DNA from 2 places in the Sphingobacterium sp. InxBP1 genome. Region 2 is predicted to be linked to the other one. Evidence: riboswitches for the same ligand, from Rfam matches in the RefSeq annotation. Region 2 holds a riboswitch; the other holds the start of a gene.
The links. A riboswitch is a leader RNA that binds a small molecule or an ion and turns the genes downstream of it on or off. The one in region 2 is predicted to bind S-adenosylmethionine.
Positions count from the first base shown of each region.

Region 1 (4,285 bases), on a different contig from region 2:
CTTAAAAAAATAACACGTTCCTTTTTTGTATATTCAAGGAACATTAGTGAAAATTAATAGATTCATTATGCAAAAGATATTATTAGCAGAAGATGATCCCAATTTGGGGGATCTTTTAAAGGATTATCTCGAATTAAAGGGAAAGTTTGATGTTACGCTCTGCACTGATGGAGATGAAGCTGTTTCCCAGTTCAAAAAGAACGATTATGACTTATGCATTTTTGATGTCATGATGCCCAAAAAGGATGGCTTTACCGTCGGGCGTGAAATCCGTAAAATAAACAGTACCGTACCGATCATCTTCGCCACTGCCAAAGGCATGATGGAAGATAAAACCGAAGCCTTTGAACTGGGCGGCGATGACTATATTACCAAACCATTCCGTGTGGAGGAACTCTTGCTGCGTATTAATGCCCTGCTGAAACGTAGCGTAAGAGACAAAGAAGAAGAGATCGTCGCTGACAAATTTGAAATAGGAGACTACTACTTTGATTATACCAGCCAGCAGATTTCTTACAAAGGTCAGACACAGAAGCTATCTACAAAAGAGGCCGAATTGCTACGCTTGCTTTGCCTGAAGAAGAATGATGTATTGACCCGTGAAGAGGCACTGTTAAAAATATGGCACGACGACAACTATTTTACCGGAAGAAGCATGGATGTATTTCTCAGCAAATTACGCAAATATCTGAAGGAAGATAGTAAAGTAGAAATTGTCAATGTGCATGGAAAGGGCTATAAGCTGCTGGTCAGCTAAAACAAGGGCAGATGGAGACAGTAATAGGTCTCCATCCGCTGTTTTAATGAAAAGAAGAAAATAAAACATTTTTATCTTTAGCAGATTATAAAAAATAAATGCGCTTTTATAAAAAATTTGCATATCAGAAATAAATGTTCTAACTTAGCCTCGCTTATAGAGAAAGGCAGAGGGAATAGACCCGATGAAGCCTTAGCAACCTGTCTCTTGACAAGGTGCTAAATTCTACCCTACTTAACATGGGAATGATAAGCCGAAGTCACCGAATTCTAGTGTGTCCTTCTCTCTAGCAAGAAATATAGTTGAAAAGAAACATTAAAAACATCATTATGTTATTGACTAACAATTTAGGTTACCCGCGTGTGGGCGCATTCCGCGAATTGAAAAAAGCCAATGAAGCCTATTGGGCTAAAAAATCTTCTGTTGAGGAATTATTGGAGGCAGCAAAAAAAATTCGTGAGGGCAATTGGAAAACGCAAAAAGATGCTGGAATAGATTTAATTCCTTCTAACGACTTTTCTTTTTATGATCAGGTCCTGGACTTAAGCCTTACGGTAGGTGCAATTCCAGCCCGATACCACTCACTATTGAGCAAGGTAGATAATAATTACAGCTTAGATTTATATTTTGCTATGGCTCGTGGTTTCCAGCAAGATGGAATCGACGTGACTGCCATGGAAATGACTAAGTGGTTGGATACCAACTACCACTACATGGTGCCTGAATTCACCAAGGACCAACAATTCAAGTTGACTTCTGAAAAATTCCTGAATGAATATAACGAAGCCAGGTCGTTGGGCATCGAAACGAAACCAGTTTTATTGGGCCCGATCACTTACCTATTGATCGGTAAAGAGAAAGAAGCTGGATTCGACCGCATCGACCTATTGGACAGATTAATTCCTGTATACGAACAGATCTTAGCTAAATTGGCTGAGGCCGGTGCGCAATACGTTCAGATTGATGAGCCATTCCTTGCATTGGATTTGGATGCAAAAGTAAAAGCACTGTATCAGCCTACTTTTGAGAAGCTGGCAGCTGCAGCCAAAAACATTAAATTGATCGCGACAACTTATTTCGAAGCCTTAAAAGACAATGAGGATATCGCTGTCAATTTGCCAGTTCATGCCTTGCATTTGGATCTGGTACGCGGCGAAAATCAGCTGGATACCGTATTACCAAAAGTACCTGCCTCTCTAACCCTATCTTTGGGTATTGTAGAAGGGCGTAACATCTGGAAAAACGACTATGAAAAATCGTTGGTTAAAATCAAACAGGCCGTAGATGCTCTGGGCAAAGACCGCATCTGGATCGCGCCATCATCGTCACTACTGCATGTTCCGTTCGACCTGGACAACGAACACAACGAGCAGTCATTACCGGCTGAGGTGAAAAACTGGCTGGCTTTCGCAAAACAAAAATTAGCCGAAGTAAAAGACCTTGCTGTATTGGCAGATGGTGAAGTAGACGCTGCGACCGCAGAACGCTTTGAAGCAAACAAAGCTGCTGCCGAAAGCCGCCGTACTTCCCCATTGATCCATAGACCCGAAGTAAAAGAACGCACCAACAATATCACCGATGACGATGCAAAACGTACATCACCATTCGCTGTACGTAAAGCTGCACAACAGGCTAAATTTAACTTACCTGCATTTCCAACGACGACAATCGGTTCTTTCCCACAGACAAAAGATGTGCGCAAATGGAGAGCAGACTTGAAAAAAGGCGTTATAACGCAAGAAGAATACGATAAAGCAATCGCAGAGGAAACAGAAAATACAATCCGTCTGCAGGAGCAATTGGACATCGATGTATTGGTGCACGGCGAATTCGAACGTAACGACATGGTCGAGTACTTCGGCGAACAGCTGGCTGGATATGCGTTCACGCAAAATGGCTGGGTGCAGTCATACGGCTCGCGTTGTGTAAAACCACCGATTATCTACGGAGATGTGTACCGTCCAAAAGATATGACCGTACGTTGGTCATCCTATGCACAGTCCTTGACAAACCGCCCTGTAAAGGGAATGTTGACCGGTCCTGTAACGATTCTACAATGGTCTTTTGTACGTAACGATCAACCTCGTTCAACGACGACTTACCAAATCGCGCTGGCCATTCTGGACGAAGTACAAGCATTGGAAAAAGCAGGTATCAAGATTATTCAGATTGACGAGCCTGCAATCCGTGAAGGGTTGCCATTGCGCAAAGCTGACCAAAAAGACTACCTCAACTGGGCAGTACGTGCGTTTCGTGTATCTTCATCCAACGTTGCCGATGATACACAGATCCATACACACATGTGCTATTCAGAGTTCAATAATGTGATTGAAGACATCGCTGCTATGGATGCCGACGTCATCACAATTGAAACTTCACGTTCACAGATGAAACTATTGAATGCTTTCGCCGGAGATTTCAAATATCCAAATGATATTGGCCCAGGCGTTTACGACATCCACTCTCCACGTGTACCGAGCAAAGACGAGATGGTAGACCTATTGCGTAAAGCAAAAGCGGTCGTTCCAGCTGAACAACTTTGGGTCAATCCTGACTGTGGACTGAAAACTCGCGCATGGCCAGAAACCAAAGCAGCTTTAGAGTCTATGGTTGAAGCAGCAAAAACTTTAAGAGCCGAATAATTCTTAAACTATATCGTAAGAGCCCAAGGTGAGATCCATCTTGGGCTTTTTATTGCAACCTATTTGACATCTACTTCTGCATACCCTGTTTACCTTTAATGCGTTCTTCTATGGACATCGAACTTGAAGGCAAATTGAGATCGACATTTTCGAGTTTTGCCATCGTTAACGCTTTCAGCACTTCTTTATACTTCTTCAATTTTTCAAACATCAACACTTTCTTGGTCCAGGCCTACGTCAAAGAAGTTCCCGGAAGCTTCAAAGCAAATTTGATCGTTTTCCTTGCGGCCTCCTATCTCCCCTATCAATCAATGTCTGAATGAATTAAGGGTATACTTCCACGGCCTGTACATTATGCCCACTCCAACACTCTTCTTTGAGGACGAAATTGGATTTCAATTAGCGCAAACCTATTGTTCCGATTGTTAAGTTAATACAACAGCTTGTTGAATTGCAAATATTTGATCTTTGCAATTCAACAAAAATACTGATTACTAATCAGTTACAGCAACCTCTTATTATTGGCGTATTATTGTCATATCGTTTTTTTTTAAATTATGAAGCTTTTAACCATTTTCGCCATATGGAAAGTCAAACAATAAATCAGCTCATCAAACAATCAAGAAAGAACAAAGGACTGACACAACAAGAACTTGCAGATCAAGCGGGTTTATCATTAAGAACTGTACAGCGAATCGAAAAAGGAACAGAAGAGATCAGCGGTTTCAGTTTAAGACAAGTCAGTCAGGTATTAGATATTCCTTTAGAACAACTCATTATGCCAAATGTAAATCAAATCAGTATCGACAAAAACCAAAGAGGGAGTATAAAAGCGCTTTATTTAGCTTCTCTAACTTTTTTAATCAACCCATTGCTAGGATTACTC
Region 1 covers NZ_JAINDX010000039.1:129,813-134,097, forward strand. The annotation lists gene K7A41_RS03670 (sensor histidine kinase) at 1-13, shown strand, start outside; gene K7A41_RS03675 (response regulator transcription factor) at 68-757, shown strand; SAM riboswitch class I at 909-1,012, shown strand; gene metE (5-methyltetrahydropteroyltriglutamate--homocysteine S-methyltransferase) at 1,087-3,399, shown strand; gene K7A41_RS03685 (hypothetical protein) at 3,470-3,610, opposite strand; gene K7A41_RS03690 (helix-turn-helix domain-containing protein) at 3,983-4,285, shown strand, end outside.
Region 1: linked by a shared signal. The riboswitch ahead of metE (5-methyltetrahydropteroyltriglutamate--homocysteine S-methyltransferase) and the one ahead of K7A41_RS09730 (O-acetylhomoserine aminocarboxypropyltransferase/cysteine synthase family protein) in region 2 are both predicted to bind S-adenosylmethionine.

Region 2 (4,285 bases):
TGGCTTTGCTTTTTGGTGCCGGCGCGTTAATTGGAACACTTTTGCTGGATTTTAAGTATACTTATTGGATCCTGTTGACTGTTGCAATTGTCGCAAGGCCCGCTTTCGCAATGACCAAGACCCGTAATATTGAGCGAATATTGGGGACAGCTTCAGGTATTTTAATCGGGATACTCAGCCTGACCTATTGTAAAAACCTTTCCATATTGCTTGTTCTTTCAGCAATGGGGCTTTTTGGCTTTTTCCTGTTCAACCGTTCCAACTATATGGTGAGCGTCATTTTTATTACATGGGGTATTGTTATCGCGCTCAATTTATTTGAAGGTAATATCGATGTGATACTGGGCAGCCGTATGATATTTACGCTGATGGGCGCGCTACTTGCTATCGCTGGCTACTTTTTAATTCCGGTACGCCAAAGCTCCGGCATGATTCAGCTGGCCAAAGATGTGGCAGATTTCAACCAGCAGTATTTTCAGATCATCAATAAAAGATTGTCGCACAATCTACAGAGCACGTTCGATATCCGCTTAGCCCGCAAAAAAGCACAGACCGCCATGGCTCAGTTTTCAGAAACCATCTCTCAACTCAAAAAGGAACCGGAGAAAAAATGGATGAATTGGACGCATATTCACCATTTTCAGGCGCTCTCATATCGTGTCAATTCGCATTTGGTCGGCCTATCCATTTCACTGGGTAAGACCAACAATGACAACTTGCACGACGACATAGAGGCCAGAATCAATGAATTAAAACCTTTATTAAAGGATCTGGAACAAACGGCCACACAGCTCCAAGCAAGCAAAACTTAACACGGAAATGATTCCTGAATTAATTAAAAATTGTTTTTCTTTTGCATTAATAGAAAAGAAGTTTATATTTGTATTGTCTTCTGAAGAAGATTTCTAATCAACACCTCCCTTAATCAGCAGGTCTTGATTTATAAAGAAGTGGCGAGAGACTGGCTCTATGACCCACTGGCAACCTTCAATTTGGTTGAAAAGGTGCCAAATCCTGTCCAAAACAATATCGTTTTGGAGCATATAAATGAAATAAGACAATGATTATTACATTACAGCAAACTATCCACACTTTAGGTTCCTATGAGACGAGCCTATTAACAACGAAAGAAGTACAACATCGCATTTCTATGGCTATGCGAATGCGTATGCATATGCACCTTTCAGCTTGTTAAGAATCATTTCCTCTTTTCTGGATAACGATGTTAACAGACCTGCCTGACGGGTGTGTATGCTTCTATTTACCTTATTAATAATTTTTTTGAAACCTTAAATCCGAAATATTATGTCTACAAAAAAGAATTTAAAATTTGAAACACTACAAGTTCACGCTGGCCAAGTGGCTGATCCAACCACCGGATCAAGAGCTGTACCTATATATCAAACAACCTCATTTGTATTTGAAAATGCCGAACATGGCGCTAATCTGTTTGCGCTGAAACAGTTTGGTAATATCTATACACGGATCATGAACCCGACAACCGATGTCTTCGAGCAACGCATTGCTGCGCTGGAGGGGGGCGTCGCAGCTGTAGCTGTCGCTTCCGGACAGGCTGCCCAATTTATCGCGCTCACCAATATTCTGGAAAGTGGTGAAAACTTTGTTGCTGGTTCCAACCTCTATGGCGGCACCTTCAACCAATTCAAAGTATCGTTTAAACGGCTAGGGATTGAAGCGCGCTTCGCCGCAGACGCAGAAGCAGATAAGATCGAAGCATTGATCGATGACAAAACTAAAGCGATCTATGTGGAAACGATTGGTAATCCCAGTTTTAATATCCCAGATTTTGAAAAGATCGCCGCTGTGGCCAAGAAATACGATCTGCCACTCATCGTTGACAATACCTTTGGGGCAGGCGGCTATTTATTTAAACCGCTCGAGCACGGTGCTCATGTCGTTGTTGAATCAGCGACCAAATGGATCGGAGGCCATGGAACAAGTATTGGAGGTGTCATCATCGACGGAGGTAATTATAATTGGGGAAATGGCAAGTACCCTCAGTTTTCTGAACCATCCGAAGGTTACCACGGTCTGGTATTTTCGGAAGTATTTGGTGAAAAAGGCCCTTTTGGCAATATTCAGTTCGCTATCCGCGCGCGGGTTGAAGGATTACGTGATTTCGGTCCAGCACTTTCGCCGTTCAACTCCTTCCTTCTTTTACAAGGACTTGAAACGTTATCTCTACGCGTACAACGCCATGTGGACAATACACTGGAAGTAGCCAAATGGCTTGAGGCTCACCCACAGGTGGAAAAGGTAAATTATCCGGGCCTGAAAAGTTCCCCAAGTTTTGCCAATGCGCAAAAATATCTGAAAAATGGTTACGGCGCGGTCCTGTCCTTTCAATTGAAAGGTGATGCCGCTCAAAAGGCAAATGATTTTATTGATAGCCTCGAACTGATCAGCCATCTAGCCAACGTCGGAGATACCAAATCACTGATCATCCACCCTGCAGCAACGACACACCAGCAGCTTAGCGAAGCCGAACAGGCAAATGCAGGTGTATTTTCTGGCCTGCTACGGTTATCAGTAGGCATTGAGCATATCGATGACATTAAAGCAGATCTGCAACAGGCATTCGATAAGATTAAATAACAGATACCAGACAAAATAGAAGTATACATGAGCAGGCATATTTATCAGCATTCTGAACCTTTCGTTTTTGAAAATGGAAGGGAAATTGCCGATTTACAGATTAGTTATGAAGCATTTGGCCAACCCAATGCCGAACACAGCAATGTCATCTGGGTCTGCCATGCCCTGACAGCAAATGCTAATGTTTTCGACTGGTGGCCCGGACTCTTTGGGACGCATGATCTGTTTAATCCCAATGACTATTATATCATCTGCGCCAACGTCATTGGCTCGCCATACGGCAGCAGCAACCCCTTGTCGGTCAATCCGGATACGGGTCAGCCCTATTACCTCTCCTTTCCCGAGTTCACCGTAAAAGACTTGGTGAAGGCCCATCAGCTGCTTGCAGCACATCTGGGAATTAGCCAGATTGAGATTTTGATCGGGGGCTCTCTTGGTGGCCAACAGGCGTTGGAATGGGCAGCATCCAGGACGATCAGCATTAAGCAACTTATTGTCGTGGGAACCAATGCGGTGCACTCTCCATGGGGGATCGCCTTCAACGAGAGCCAGCGTCTTGCCATTACCGCAGACCGCACCTTTTATGCCAACCAGCCTGATGGTGGCATAAAAGGGCTTAAAGTAGCTCGCTCGATCGCCTTGCTATCCTATCGCAACTACCATACTTATAATCATACACAACGCGATACCGACGACAGCAAACTGGGAGCATACAAGGCATCCTCCTATCAGAATTACCAAGGTGAAAAGCTGGTCAGCCGGTATAATGCCTACAGCTATTTTTACCTCACAAAAGCCATGGACAGTCACCATCTCGGCCGTGGCAGAACATCGGTGGAAGCTGCCTTGGCAAACATAGAATGCCCAACCCTGGTATTAGCAGTCAACAGTGACCTTCTGTTCCCGCCTGAAGAACAGAAGTTTATCGCCAGACACATCCCAAATGCCCATTATCAGGAAATCGAATCCACATTTGGCCATGACGGATTTTTAATTGAAACGGCAAAACTGACGACAGCAATTGCCGAATTTTTAAAGAACAAAGAAACGCAAATCAGCGAATTAGTATAAGAGCAATAAAAAAGATAAGAGAACTTAAGAAGAGATATGAGTAATAAATTAACGATAGGGATGTTTGGATTTGGTGTCGTGGGCCAAGGTCTTTACGATATCATCAAAACCAAAAATCTGAACCTGGAAATCAAAAAATTCGTTATTAAAAATGCCGACAAAAAGCGCTCACTACCAGCAGATCTATTTTCAACAGATCCCGAAACGATTTTGGCCGATCCTGTAATCAACACTGTTGTGGAACTGATCGACGACGCGGATGCGGCCTATAAGTTAACTGTGCGCGCCTTAAAATCAGGTAAAAATGTGGTCTCAGCAAACAAAAAAATGATTGCCAGCCACTTAGAGGAACTGGTAGACATCCAGCAGGAATACGGTACCAGCTTACTTTATGAGGGTGCCGTATGCGGCAGTATTCCAATTATCCGTAATCTTGAAGAATACTATGACAACGAGCTTCTACATTCCGTCAGCGGTATCTTCAACGGGTCTTCGAATTATATCCTTTCGAAAGTTTTCAATGAAAATCAGCAATACGCAGATGCGTTGAAAAAAGCACAGGAGTTGGGCTTTGCCGAAACAGATCCGACTCTTGATG
Region 2 covers NZ_JAINDX010000043.1:51,289-55,573, forward strand. The annotation lists gene K7A41_RS09725 (FUSC family protein) at 1-812, shown strand, start outside; SAM riboswitch class I at 938-1,050, shown strand; gene K7A41_RS09730 (O-acetylhomoserine aminocarboxypropyltransferase/cysteine synthase family protein) at 1,306-2,616, shown strand; gene K7A41_RS09735 (homoserine O-acetyltransferase family protein) at 2,644-3,687, shown strand; gene K7A41_RS09740 (homoserine dehydrogenase) at 3,724-4,285, shown strand, end outside.